One region of the Pelomonas dachongensis genome, then DNA from elsewhere that is predicted to be linked to it. Evidence: predicted binding sites of a transcription regulator. Region 1 holds the regulator's gene; the other holds the start of a gene.
What was found. The regulator FliA, encoded in region 1, starts transcription of late flagellar genes. The targets are predictions, from matches to a motif close to CTAAAGTTTNNNNNNNNNNNGCCGNTA.
Positions count from the first base shown of each region.

Region 2: the regulator FliA is predicted to act here: its motif matches at 4,661-4,687, upstream of ACG02S_RS08210 (heme utilization protein).

Region 1 covers NZ_JBIGHY010000011.1:22,749-29,503, reverse strand. Annotated here, with positions in the region: gene flhA (flagellar biosynthesis protein FlhA) at 1-805, shown strand, start outside; gene flhF (flagellar biosynthesis GTPase FlhF) at 802-2,478, shown strand; gene ACG02S_RS22815 (MinD/ParA family ATP-binding protein) at 2,591-3,364, shown strand; gene ACG02S_RS22810 (RNA polymerase sigma factor FliA) at 3,384-4,097, shown strand; gene ACG02S_RS22805 (methyl-accepting chemotaxis protein) at 4,151-5,500, shown strand; gene ACG02S_RS22800 (substrate-binding periplasmic protein) at 5,490-6,155, opposite strand; gene ACG02S_RS22795 (GGDEF domain-containing protein) at 6,152-6,755, opposite strand, start outside.
Region 2 covers NZ_JBIGHY010000002.1:777,896-784,650, forward strand. Annotated here, with positions in the region: gene ACG02S_RS08185 (FAD-dependent oxidoreductase) at 1-1,203, opposite strand, end outside; gene ACG02S_RS08190 (VOC family protein) at 1,200-1,601, opposite strand; gene ACG02S_RS08195 (GNAT family N-acetyltransferase) at 1,598-2,056, opposite strand; gene ACG02S_RS08200 (methyltransferase domain-containing protein) at 2,064-3,446, opposite strand; gene ACG02S_RS08205 (glycosyltransferase family A protein) at 3,458-4,414, opposite strand; gene ACG02S_RS08210 (heme utilization protein) at 4,835-6,755, shown strand, end outside.

The DNA.
Region 1 (6,755 bases):
CGAAGCCGAGGCCTTCCCCGGCATGTGGCTGGCCATCAATCCCGGCCATGCGACACAGAAGCTCATCGGCACCGCCACCACCGACCCCGCCTTCGGCCTGCCGGCGGTGTGGATCGAGGAACGGCAGAAGGAGATGGCCCAAATGAGCGGGTTTACGGTGGTTGATTGCTCGACCGTCGTGGCCACCCACCTTTCACACTTGATGCAAGTGCACGCGGCCAAGCTGTTGGGTCGCGTGGAGACGCAAAGCCTGGTGGAACACCTCACCAAGCAGGCGCCGCAATTGATCGAAGACGTGATTCCCAAGATGGTCAGCATCGCCACCCTGCAACGAGTCCTCCAGAACCTGCTGGAAGAGGGCGTGCACGTGCGCGACATGCGTTCCATCGTCGAATGCCTGGCCGAGAACGCCGTCGCCGTGACCGACCCCGGCGAGCTGGCTCGCCGCATCCGCATGCACATCGCGCCGGCCATCGTGCAGCAGATCTACGGCAGCGTGAAGGAGCTGGACGTCATCGCGCTGGAACCTGAGCTGGAGCGCCTGGTCACGCAGGCGCTGAACTCGCCGCACGGCGCCGCGCTGGACCCCGGCGTGGCCGACACGCTCGCGCGCAGCGCTGCCGAGACGGCCCAGAAGCAGGAAGACCGCGGCGTGCCCGCCACGCTGCTGGTGCCCGACCTGATCCGCGCGCCCATGGCCCGCCTGCTCAAGCGCGCCGCGCCCCGTCTCAAGGTCCTCGGCCACAGCGAGATCCCTGAAACCCACACCATCCGCATCGGCTCCATCATCGGAGGCACAGCATGAACGTCCGCAAATTCACCGCTCGCACCTCGCGCGAAGCCCTCGCGCTCGTGAAGCAGGCCTTCGGGGCCGACGCTGTCGTGCTGTCCAACAAATCCGTGCCGGAAGGCGTCGAAGTGCTGGCTATGGCCCCCGAGGGCATGGGCCAGATCGAGCAGATCGCCCAGACCGCGCCGCGCACCGTGGCGCGCCAGCCGTCGCAGGCGCCGGCTCCGCAAGCGGCGCCGCAGCGCGCCCCCTTCGCCGAGCGCGCAAACCGCCAGGAGCCCAGCTTCGCCGCGGCCCCCGAGGTGGGCGGCGACGTGGAGCAGCTGGCCATGAGCACGCTGAGCTTCCAGGACTATGTGCGCGAGCGCGTGCTGCGCCGCCGCCAGGCCGAGATGACTGGTCAGCCCGACCCCGTCACGCGCGCCGCGCCTGCACCCCAGGTGCAGTCTGCGGCTTCGTCGCTGGACGCCGCGCGCGCGCAGCGCGAGCGCCGCGCTGCCGACGCGATGGCCGCGATGGCGCCGCGCCGCGCCGCGCCGGCGCAGGTGCAGGTGCACGCAGCTGCCCAGCCGCAGCCCCGCCGCCCCGCGCCGCCGGTGCTGCGCGACGAGATCCGCCTCCCACCCGCCACGCCGGTGCAGCGCGCCGTGCCGCAGCTGGGCGACATCGCCACGGCGTTCGAACCCACGCCGCTGCCGGGCCAGCCCACGTCCGTGCAGCGCAGCCAGATGGACATGGCGGCCGAGCTGCGCCAGATGCGCGGTCTCATCGAGGAGCGCTTCTCGTCGCTGGCCTTCATGGAGAAGCTGCAGCGCCAGCCCGTGCAGGCGCGCCTGACGCAGAAGCTGCTGGAGCTGGGCTTCTCGCCCGCGCTGGTGCGCAAGCTGGCCGAGAGCTGCCCGTCGGACTTCCGCGCCGGCTCGCCCACCGACCCGGCTGACGAGACGGCCTGGGCCGCGCACGTGCTGTCGCGCAACCTGCAGGCCGACGAGGCCGCGCCGGCCATCGAGGACCGGGGCGGCGTGTTCGCGCTGATCGGCTCCACCGGCGTTGGCAAAACCACCACCACCGCCAAGCTGGCCGCCCACTTCGCGACCAAGTACGGCGCTGGCCAGCTGGGCCTGATCACGCTGGACGCCTACCGCGTCGGCGCCCACGAGCAGCTGCGTGCCTACGGGCGCATCCTCGGTGTGCCCGTGCACACCGCGCACGACCGCGCGTCGCTGGACGACCTGCTGGACCTGCTGTCCAGCAAGAAGCTCATCCTCATCGACACCGCCGGCATGGCGCAGCGCGACAGCCGCACGCAGGAGCTGCTGGAGATGCTCGCCCACCCCAGCATCAAGAAGCTGCTGGTCATCAACGCCGCGCAGCAGGGCGAGACCATCGAGGACGTCGTCAACGCCTGGAAAGCCGCCGCCTGCGAGGGCGTGGTGCTCAGCAAGCTCGACGAAGCGGTCAAGCTGGCCCCGGCGCTGGACACGCTGATCCGCCACAAGCTCAAGGTGCTGGGCGTGGCCAACGGCCAGCGCGTGCCGGAAGACTGGCACCGCCTGCCCAGCGTGGCGCTGGTGCAGCGCGCGTTGAAGGGCGCCGCATCCGGCGCCTGGCGCATGGACAACACCGATGTCAACCTGATCTTCGCCGGCGGACCGCTCGCCGACGCGGGCCTGCGGGCGGTCCACTGATGCGAGGCGTCACAGTGCGTTTTGAGCGGGCCGCGCGCCGGGCCGCTCCCAAGCCGGCCCGCATCCCCTCGGGAGACCGGTCAAAGCATTCCTTGCACGAGGGGCAAACATGATGGATCAAGCCCACGGTCTGCGCCGCCTCTTCGCCGCCTCCAAGACCCGCTTCGTGCCGGTCGTCAGCAACCCGCGCGTGATGGGCGCCGGCGTGCTGCTGGAAGGCCTGTGCGCCGCATTCAGCGAACTGAACCTGAAGACGTTGGTGGTTGACGCCGGTGAGCATTCGCCGGCGCCCTCGGAGCTGGCGCAGGTGGACCTGTCCAACTGCATCGAGCGCCTGTCGCCCAAGGTGTCGTACCTGGCCGCTCGCGGCCTGCCGCTGCGTCATATCAATGCCAACGGGTCGGCTGCTTCCTTCCTGGAGGCCGTGTCTGCCGCCGCGCCGGATGCCGACGTCATCCTGCTGCACGCACCGGCGCCTGAGCTGGCCCGCATCGTCGCGCTGCGCGAGGTGCGTCCACTGTTGTTGGCGGATACCGATCCGCACAGCGTCACCGAGGCCTACGCCGGCATGAAATGGCTCACGCAGCGGGCGGGGCTGATGGTCTACAGTCTGCTGATGGCCTGCCACCCCCAGCTGCGCGTGGCCACTCGCATCGCGCAGCAGCTCCACTCGTGCGCCGACGGTTTCCTCGGCGCGGTGCTGCGCGACTGGGCCTGCCTGGACCCGCGCGCCTCGCAGCATGCGCCGCTGACGCCCGAGCTGCGCCACCTGGCCCGCGAGCTGCTGCTGGCGGCGCCCCCGGGCGCCGCCATCGACGCCGCTTCTGACGCGACCCCGCTGCGCCCGGCGCGCACGGTGTCCAACCCTTTCCTCGCAGCGCATTGACCTCTGCTGGGAGCAGAACATGTACACGCCCAAAGGCCGCCTCGACAACAGCACGCTGATCAAGCAGTACAGCCCGCTCGTCCGACGCCTGGCGCACCAGATGATCGCCAAGCTGCCGGCCAACGTGGAGGTGGACGACCTCATCCAGGTCGGCCTCATCGGCCTGACCGATGCGCTGTCCCGCTTCGACGCCGAACAGGGCGTGCAGTTCGAGACCTTCGCCACGCAGCGCATCCGCGGCGCCATGCTCGACGAGCTGCGCGGCGGCGACTGGATGAGCCGCGGCACGCGCCGCCAGCAGCGCGAGATCGAGGCCGCGGTGCACAAGGTCGAGCAGAAGCTTGGCCGCGCGCCGAAGGAGGAGGAGATCGCCAAGGAGATGGGCCTGTCGCTGGCCGACTACCAGGAGCTGCTGGGCAAGGTGCGCGGCACGCAGCTGGTGTACCTGGAAGACATGTCGGGCGACGACGGCGACAACGACTACCTTGACCGCCACGTCGCCGACGAAAGCGCCAACCCGATGGCGCAGCTGCAGGACCACCGCATGCGCGAGGCGCTGGTGGCCGCCATCAAGAACCTGCCCGAGCGCGAGCAGTACGTGATGAGCATGTACTACGAGCACGACATGAATCTCAAGGAGATCGCGGCCGTGCTCAAGGTCACGGAGTCGCGCGTGTGCCAGCTGCACAGTCAGTCCATCGCAAGGTTGCGCGTTAAGCTGCGCGACTGGTGATCTGAGGGGCGGCTGACAGCGGCGGCCCCAGCCTATAAGCGGGGGACAAACGCATGTTCAGGTGGCCCAAGGCCGGAGTCTCGGCGTCTGCGCAGACCGTTCGGGAGGAGCCCGTCCGGCGCGATGACAGCGCGGCGTTGAACGTCGTCAAGAAGCTGTCGCGCTCCATTTCCACCGTGGGCAAGGACGCCGCCGAGGTGCGCGGCGCGCTGGAAGACACGCAGCGCGTGGTGCAGGCGCAGGGACAGGCCATGCAGGCGCTGGCCCAGCAGCTCGACCAGATCAGCCAGGCTCAGGCGGCCATCGCCACCGCCACGGCGCAGAGTTCGGCCGCCGTGCAGCGCGCACGTGGTGCGCTGGGCGTCGTAGGCGGCGAGGTGGTGGGGATGGCCAGCACGCTGGCCCAGGTGTCCGAGGCCGCCGCCGAGATCACGAAGATCTCGCTGCAGACCCGGTTGGTGGCCTTCAATGCCGCCGTCGAGGCCAAGCATGCCGGTGACGCCGGCCGTGGTTTCGCCGTTGTTGCCGAGGCCGTGAAGGCGCTGGCAGGGCAGGTCGAGGCCTCGTCCAAGGCCATCGTCAGTGCCATTGCCACGCTGCAGACGCGCATCGACCGCTTCAGTGACGAGCTGACCGAGAAGGGCGCCAAGCCCAGCCAGATCCACGCCGCCTTCCACGAGGTCGAGGAAGACGTGCAGCGCATTGCCGCCTCCGCGGCGCACAGCGGCCAGCAGATGCAGCTGCTCAACGAGCACGCCCACGAGCTGGGCCGCGAGGTGACCGACGCGTCGCAGAGCCTGAAGGTGGCCTTCGATGGCAGCGACCGTTTCCTGCGTATGTCGGAAGATCTGATCGAGCAGATCGCGGAGAGCGGCGTGGAGGTCGATGACATGCCCTTCATCCGCGCCGCGCAGGCGGCGGCGGGCGAGATCTCCGCGCTGCTGGAGGCCGCGCTGCGAGACGGCCAGATCAGCGAGGCCGACCTGTTCGACGAGAACTACCGGCCCATCGCCGACACCAACCCGCAGCAGCACACGACGCGTTTCTGCCAGCTGAGTGACCGCCTGTTCCCCGGTGTGCAGGAGAAGACGCTGGGCTTCAGCGACAAGATCGTGTTCTGCATTGCCGCCGACCGCAATGGCTACATCGCGACACACAACCGCACGTACTGCCAGCCACAGCGGCCGGGCGACACGGTCTGGAACACGGCCCACAGCCGCTACCGGCGCATCTTCAACGACCGCACCGGCCTGGCGTCCGCGCGCAACGCGCGGCCGTTCCTGCTGCAGACCTACCGCCGCGACATGGGCGGTGGCCGTTTCGTGCTGCTGAAGGAGGCGGCGGCGCCCATCATGGTCAAGGGCCGCCACTGGGGCGGCCTGCGCCTGGCCTTCAATTTCTGACCGAGCGGCGGATCTCGCGGTTCAGCAGTGCGAGCCAGGCCTCGGCCTGGGGGTGGTGCCGGCTGATCGCGATGTAGCTGTTCTTGACCTCGATCGCCGGCGCTTGCCAGCGAACGTCGTCGGCGCCCCGCGGCTGCGAGGCCAGCAGGTGCTCGAAGGTGGCGCGCTCGGACATCACCGCGTCGACGCGGCGGCGCCGGAGCATCTCCAGCCCGGGGCGCGGGTCCACCAGCTCGTACAACTGGTAGCGGCCGTCGGCCAGCGCGGCTGGCAGGTAGGAGCCGCGCTGATAGGCCACCGTGGCATCCGGCGGCAGCGGCGTGTCGAGGTCGGCGCGCACGAACAGGCCCAGCTCCATGCGCGTCACCGGCAGCGAGTACAGGAACAGGGTGTCACGCTCCTCGTTGCGCCACAGCGAGAGCAGCAGGCACTCGCCGTTCCTGGCCATCGCGAAGGCACGCACCCACGGCACGTGTAGCGTCTGCACGCCCAGGCCACCAGACTCGAAGGCGCGGCGCGCCAGCGCGGTGATGCTGCCGCCATCGGGCGCCGCCGCGCTGACATAAGGCGGGAAGTCGGTCACGCACAAAGGCACGCGCGCGTGTGCCGCAGCGCTGCCGGCGGCCAGGGCCAGCAACGCCGTCCACCGCCTCATTCCGCGATGCACGCCCGGTTCTTGCCTGTGTGCTTGGCCTCGTACAGCGCCACGTCCGCGCGGTCCAGTGCCGTCTCCAGCGTCTCGCCGGGGCGGTACAGCGTGACGCCGGCCGAGAAGGTCACGAAGACGTCCTTGCCCTCGTGGTTGAACAGCGCCATCGACAGCGAGCGCTGCAGCCGTACGAGTACGGCCTGCGCCTCGTCCAGCGGGGTGTTGGGCAGCATCAGTACGAACTCCTCGCCGCCGTAGCGTGCCACCATGTCACCGGGCCGCAACGAGGCCTGCGTGCGCTCGGCCAGCGACTTCAGCGCGATGTCGCCGGCGTGGTGGCCCAGGCTGTCGTTGAGCTTCTTGAAGTTGTCGATGTCCAGCAGTGCCAGGGCCATGCGTGTGGACTCGCGCTCGGCCTTGGCCTGCTCGATGCCGAAGGCCTGGATCAGGCCGCGGCGGTTGGCCACCTGCGTCAGCTGGTCGGTGTGGACCTCGTTGGACAGCCGCCGCAGTTCGCCCTCCAGCTCGTCCACGCGCTGCGTCAGCGCGGCGGCACGTTCGTGCTCCAGCGTCAGGCGCTGCTGTGTCTGCGACACCAGCCCTTGC
Region 2 (6,755 bases), on a different contig from region 1:
GTCGGCCAGTCTGAGCCGCCCCCACAGCCACCCGGTCTTGACGCCGGCCAGCGTCGCGACGGACTGCTGGTGAATGTACGGCAGCCTGCCGCCCCAGCCGAAGAAGCGGTCGCGCAGCCAGGGCGCGACGACGGCGTGGGACTGGAACATCGGCGTGAGGCCACGGCTGACCTGGCTGTAAAAACGCAGGTGGGCGCGGCGCCGCGCCGAGTAGCGGGCGAAGACGTCGGGCCAGTCCCCGCCCAGCCCGGCCGCCAGTTCGTGCGCGTCGATCAGCGCCATGTTGGCGCCCTGCCCCAACTGCGGACTCATACCGTGGGCGCAGTCGCCGATTGCCAGCACGCGGCCCTCGTGCCAGCGGGACAGGCGCACGTCGGCATAGCGGGCCTCGCGCAGCTGGGTGGCGTGCTGCAAACCCGCCAGCAGCGGCGCGACGTCGGGGAACAGCGCGGCCATCTGCTGCTTGAGCCGCTCCAGCCCGAGGCGCGCGGCCCAGCCGTCCAGCTCAGCCAGCGGCAGGCTCCAGAACAGGTTGATGCCGCGCTGCGCATCGTCCGCAGCAGCCTTGCCCACCGGCATCAGGCCGAGCATCTGCGACGCCGAACGGAAACGCTGGCGCAGTTCGACCTGCGGGAAGCCGACCGGCGCCGGCAGCACCGTCCAGACCGCGCCCCACGGGAAATGGCGCGCCCGCTGCCTCACCTTCATGCCGGCGCGCAGGCGCGAGAAGCTGCCATTGGCCAGGATCAGTGCCGCATGCCGCACGGTACCCTGGCCGCTGATCTGCAGCGTGACGCCGCCGCTGTCTTGCACAAAGCCCTCGACGGCGGCGCCGCAATGCCAGGGCACGCCCAGCGCCCGCAGCCGCCGCCACAGCAGGCCCATCAGCGCGCCACGCTGCAGGCCCAGGCCATAGGCGTCGGGATGAAAGCGCCGGTAGCTCATGTCCAGCACCGCGCGGCCGGCGGGCGTGTCGCCGTACAGCCGGTCCACGCGCACGCCGAGTTCCAGCGCCTCCGGCAGCAGGCCCATTCGAGCCAGCACCTGCTGGCCGGTGGGTTGCAGCAACAGCCCCGCGCCGATGGGCTGCGGCGCGGCCACGGCCTCGTACAGCTCGACGCCGATGCCGCGCTCAGCCAGCCGGATGGCCGCCGCGGCCCCGGCCACGCCGGCGCCCACGATGGCAACGGTGGCGGTGCTCAGGTGCGGTCCCGCAGCGGAAAGTTGATCTCGACGCCGTTGCCCGCGGGGTCCTGCAGGAAGAACTGGTGCTGGCCGGTCACGGCAGAGCGCGACTCGCGGAACGGCACGCCCAGCGCGCGCAGGTGCATGGCGGTCGCCTCTGGGTCGGTACCGGAGAAGGCGGTGTGGTCGTAGGTTGTCGGCGCAGCGGGGTCGAGCGGCCGGCGCTGAACCTCCCCGGCCGCCTGCTCGGACAGGTGCAGCACCGGCTGGCCGCCGGCGTACAGCCAGAAGCCGGCCGTATTGAACGCAGGACGCGGCCCGACCTCCAAACCGAGCGCGTCCCGGTAGAAGTCGCGCAGCACCGCCAGCAGCAAGGCGGGTGCGCGCAGGTTGATGTGATTGAGTCCCGTGATCATGGGGTGAGCGTGTGGGCGTCGAGGGCGGGCTGTGGAGGCACCCAGCGGTACTCGATGTCGAAAGGCTGCTCGTCGACGACTTGAAAACCGTGACGAACATAGAAAAGGTTGGCGCGACTATCGCGCAATGCGGCCAGCGTGATGGGCCTGCCCTGCGCCTGCAGGTGCGCCACCACCCAGGCGCCGAGGCCTTGACCCTGCGCATCCGGGTGCACATAGAGATGGTGCAGACGCAGTTCTTCGCCCTGCTCTTCGACGGTGAAGTAGCCGGCGCGCCGGCCGACCAGCAGCAGGTGGTTCATCCGCTCCGGATGGAACTGCGCCCTCAACCTCGCCCGCGCGACGGCGGGGTCGAACCGGCCCAGCCGTTCCAGACTTTCGCGCAGGGCCGCGATGCGCAAGGCCAGCATGTCTTCAAAGTCGGCATCGGCGACGGGCGCCAGCGTGGGCACCATACGTGCTTCAGGCGACAGCATCACGCACGGCGCGCATCGCGTACTGCAGCGGCATGGCGTCGCGTACCGCCAGCTCGGGGTCGCGGCCCAGCGCCAGTGCCATCTGGCGGACGCCGGCCAGCGCCTGTTCGCGCATCGGCGGCTCTTCCACCATGCACGGCACGCCGGCCTCCACGCGCAGGCCGGCGCCGTCGAACATCTGCAGCATCGTCTGGCGCGTGAACCAGCGGATGTGGGTGCGGTCCATCAGGCCGGTGGCCTCGTACTGGAACGCGCCCATGTTCAACCGCGCCTGGATGCTCCAGTGCTGCGCGTTGGGGATGCTGGTGACCACGCAGCCGCCGGGCGCCAGCACCTTGGCCACTTCGGCCAGCACGCGCCAGGGGTCGCGCAGGTGCTCCAGCACGTCGCCGAAGACCCAGCAGTCGCTGCCGCGCAAGGACTCGAAGAACTCCGGCCCGGCATCGTCGATGTTCAGCTGCAGCACCTCGTCGCAGCGCTGGCGGGCGATGTCGGCGGCCTTGGCATCCAGTTCCAGACCGACGAAGTGCACATCGGATCGGCGCGCTTTCAACGCCTGCGCCAGGCCGCCGGTGCTGCAGCCCACCTCCACAACGCGCTGCGCCTGAGCCGGGATCAGCCCCAGCACGAACGGGTTGTAGCCGCGCGGCTCGTGAGCGGCCTGTGCGTCGGCGGCGGCCGTGGCTTCGGCCGCCTGACGAGCCTGCACCTCGGCCATCCACTCTTCCAGGTGATAGCCCTGCGTGTTCGTCACGGTGCCGCGGCCCACGTGGTCCAGGTAGATCCGGCTCAGCCCCGGCGTTACGTCGTTCAACACCCAGTCCAGGTGCTTCAACAACCCGGACTTGCCGGCGTCGTGCAGCGCCAGCATCGGTGCCACCATGGGCGCGCCGTGCTTGACGGGCAGGGGCCACTGCTTCATGACCTCGATGTTGCACAACATGGCCGGCGGGTGCAGGTAGGGCACGGCGCCGTAGGCGTAGGGGATGTCGAATCCCTCGCGGTTCACGTAGGCCACGCCGCCCACGCCGTAGTGCTGGGGCTGCAGCTCGGCCAGCATGGCCTCGATGAAGCCGTCGCGCAGCACGACGATGTCGCTGTCCAGGAACAGCGCGACCGGCCCCAGCGGCAGCGTCTGGATGGCCCAGGCCATGCCGGGACCGTGGTGAATGTTGTGCCCCTGCACATGCAACGTCACGCCGTCGAGCGGCGCGACCGCGGCGCGGATGCTGTCCACGTGCTCGGCGCTGGAACCATCCACGATGTGCACGGGGTTGGCGTAGAAGCGCCGCAGCGACGTCAGCAGGTTGGTGATCAGCGCCGGGCTGTTGTACGAGACGACGACGACGGGGATCTTGCGGGCATCCATGGCGCGGCCTATCAGAATTTGTGGCTGGCCAGGAAGCCGTTCCACAGATCGAGGAACTCCGCCTCGGCGGTGGCGTCTCCCAAGCTCAGGCGGCGCATGACGTCGATGAAGGGGGACACGTCATCCTCCTGCTGGTAGCGGTTGCACAGCGCCTGGTGCAGGCCGGCATAGGCCTGGCGGGCCTGCTCGGCGCCCAGCCGCCCGATGCGGGTGGCGCCCAGTGCCAGCGCCCCGTAGCCCAGGTGGGCCGCCTTCATGTGCTTGCCCAGGATCTGCGCCGAGTGCCCCTCCCCGCCGGCGCGAAAAGCGCCCAGGCGGTCTTGGATATAGGCCACCGGGTTGATGAGGCTGGCGGCAAGGAAGGCACCCAGGTCCCACAGGCCGGCATACGACACGCCGCCGAACTCCGGCTTGGCCAGCAGGTCGGCCACTTCCTTGCGCATCACGCAGTTGGAGAACTCGCCCAGCCAGTTCTGGCATTCGGGCAGCGTGGTGGAAAACAGCACGGTGGCATCCAGCAGCAGCGTGCGGTCGTTGGAGAACCAGACCGCCTTCGGGATGGGCATTCCCTCCACCGGCTGGCCGCGCTCGTTGCTGTTCCAGCGCGCGCTGATGCTGCAAGGATGCCGGCCGGTGGCGTGCGCCATCATGTGGCGCATGTAGAAGTCAGGATAGAGCACGTCGTCGTCCAGCATCAGGTGGCAGAACTCGGTGGAGTTGCCCCACAGCTGGATCAGGTGCTTGAAGTTCTCGTACGCGCCCGCGCGCGGGCCTTGGTGAATCTCGATGGGCAGCTTGCGCATGGCCAGCGCCATGGCCGGCGAACGCAGCAGCGCGCCGAACTCGCCGCCCGGGCTGTCGTCGGAGACGACCACCCGTTGAGGCAGCAGCGTCTGCGTGACAAGGCCCGTCAGCAGTTCGACGAGGTACTTGGTCTTGTAGGCCGGGATCAGGGTGGTGACATGCATGAACTAATGCTCAGGGTTTCCCTCCGCGACGCTATTGGAGCCGCGGGAAGGTCATTTGATAGCGAAAAACAGGCCGTTGAAGCTCAAGCTGTTCAAAGCAACGCCGATAAGGGGGAGACCTAGCATTGCAACGAATAGTTAACGCTTGAGGGATTTCCGTGCAGCCGACCGGCGACACCACAGCAACGTCCAACGGTACAACCCCACCAGCTGAACTGCCGCGCCGGATTTCGGTCGGCGTGAGAGCTCAAGGTGCTGGCCGCGTTGCCGAAATCCGTCTTAGCTGTGTCCCTGATTCCAACATCAAAGTTTTGCCTGCCGCCCTGCCCGACGCTCTGCTCCAGACGTCGGGTTTCAGTGCGATACGCACTGGCGGACCGGCCCGCACGCCAAGCCGCGCCAACCTGAGGTAACGAGAACATGTCTTCCATCATCAGCAGCCTCTCCAGCGAACAGATCGCCGGCCTCACCTCTGCGACTTTGCGTGCCCTGGGCACGGAAGACTGGGCGGCGTTTTCGTCCGATCAGATCAAGGCATTGACCACCGCCCAGGTGGCCACTCTGTCCAGCTTCGCGATCAAGTCGCTGAGCACGGACCAGTTCTCGTTCTTCGATACGCAGGACATCGCCAAGCTGTCCACCTCCGCGCTGCTGGGCATGAGCTCCGAGCAGGTGCAGGCCATGGGCAGCGAGCAGGCGTCTGCGCTGACCACCACGCAGATCAGCAGCCTGACGACGCAGCAGTTCTCGGCCTTCGAGACCGCCGACCTGCAGGCGCTGAGCAGCGATGTGTTCAAGGTGCTGACCTCCCGTCAGTTGGGCGCACTGACCTCCGACCAGCTGGCCGCCATCGAGACAGCAGACCTGGCGCAACTGAGCACTTCGGCGCTGCGCGGCCTCACGTCGGACAACATCGACGCGCTGACCTCCGAGCAGGTCCAGTCGCTGTCCACCGCGCAGGTGCAGTCGCTGACCACCCAGCAGCTCAAGGGCCTGAGCACCGAGCAGATGGCTGCGCTGGAGACGGAAGACCTGCGTGCCCTGAGCACCGCCCAGCTCCGCGCGCTGTCCACGGATCAACTCAATGCGCTGGGCACCGAGCAGTTCGCCGCCTTGACGACGACCCAGGTGGCCGGACTGACGACCGCACAGGCCGCCGGGCTGGAGACGGCCGACCTGCAGGCGATGACCAGCGACCAGTTCAAGGTGCTGAATTCCGCCCAGTTCGGCGCGCTGAGCACCGAGCAGCTGGCCGCCATCGAGACTGCTGACCTGGCCGTGATGAGCACGGCAGCGCTGCGTGGCATCACGTCCGAGAACATCGACGCCTTCACCTCCGACCAGATCAAGGCGCTGGGCACTCACCAGATCCAGGCGCTGACGACGCAGCAGTTGAAGGGCCTGTCCACCGAGCAGATGGCCGCGCTGGAAACGCAGGACTTGCGCGCGCTGTCGACGGCCCAGATCCGCGCGCTGTCCACCGAGCAGCTGAACGCGCTGGGCTCCGAGCAGATCGCCGCGCTGACCACGAGCCAGGTCGCCAGCCTGACGACGGCGCAGGTCGCCGGCCTGGAAACGGCCGACGTCCAAGCGCTGACGACCGACCAGTTCAAGGTGCTGTCGTCCGCCCAGATCGGCGCGATGACCACCGAGCAGCTCGCTGCCATCGAAACCGATGACCTCAAGCAGATCTCTACGGCGGCCATTCGTGGCATCACGTCCGAAAACATCGATGCGCTGACGTCCGACCAAATCAAGGCGCTGGGCACGGCCCAGGTCCAATCGCTGAGCACGCAACAGCTGAAGGGCCTGTCCACCGAGCAGATGGCCGCGCTGGAAACGGAGGACCTCCGGGCGCTGTCGACGGCGCAGATCCGCGCACTGTCCACCGAGCAGCTCAACGCGCTGGGCTCCGAGCAGTTCGCCGCCCTCACGACCACCCAGGTGGCCGGCCTGACGACCGCCCAGGTCGCCGGCCTGGAGACGGCTGATCTGCAAGCCCTCGGCACCGACCAGTTCAAGGTGCTGTCGTCCGCCCAGGTCGGCGCGCTAACCACCGAGCAGCTGGCCGCCATCGAGACCGCTGACCTGGCCGTGATGAGCACTGCGGCGCTGCGCGGCATCACGTCGGACAACATCGACGCGTTCACGTCCGACCAGATCAAGGCGCTGGGCACGGCCCAGGTCCAATCGCTGAGCACGCAACAGCTGAAGGGCCTTAGCACCGAGCAGATGGCGGCGCTGGAAACGGAAGACCTTCGTGCGCTGTCGACGGCCCAGATCCGCGCGCTGTCCACCGAGCAGCTGAACGCGCTGGGCTCCGAGCAGTTCGCCGCGTTGA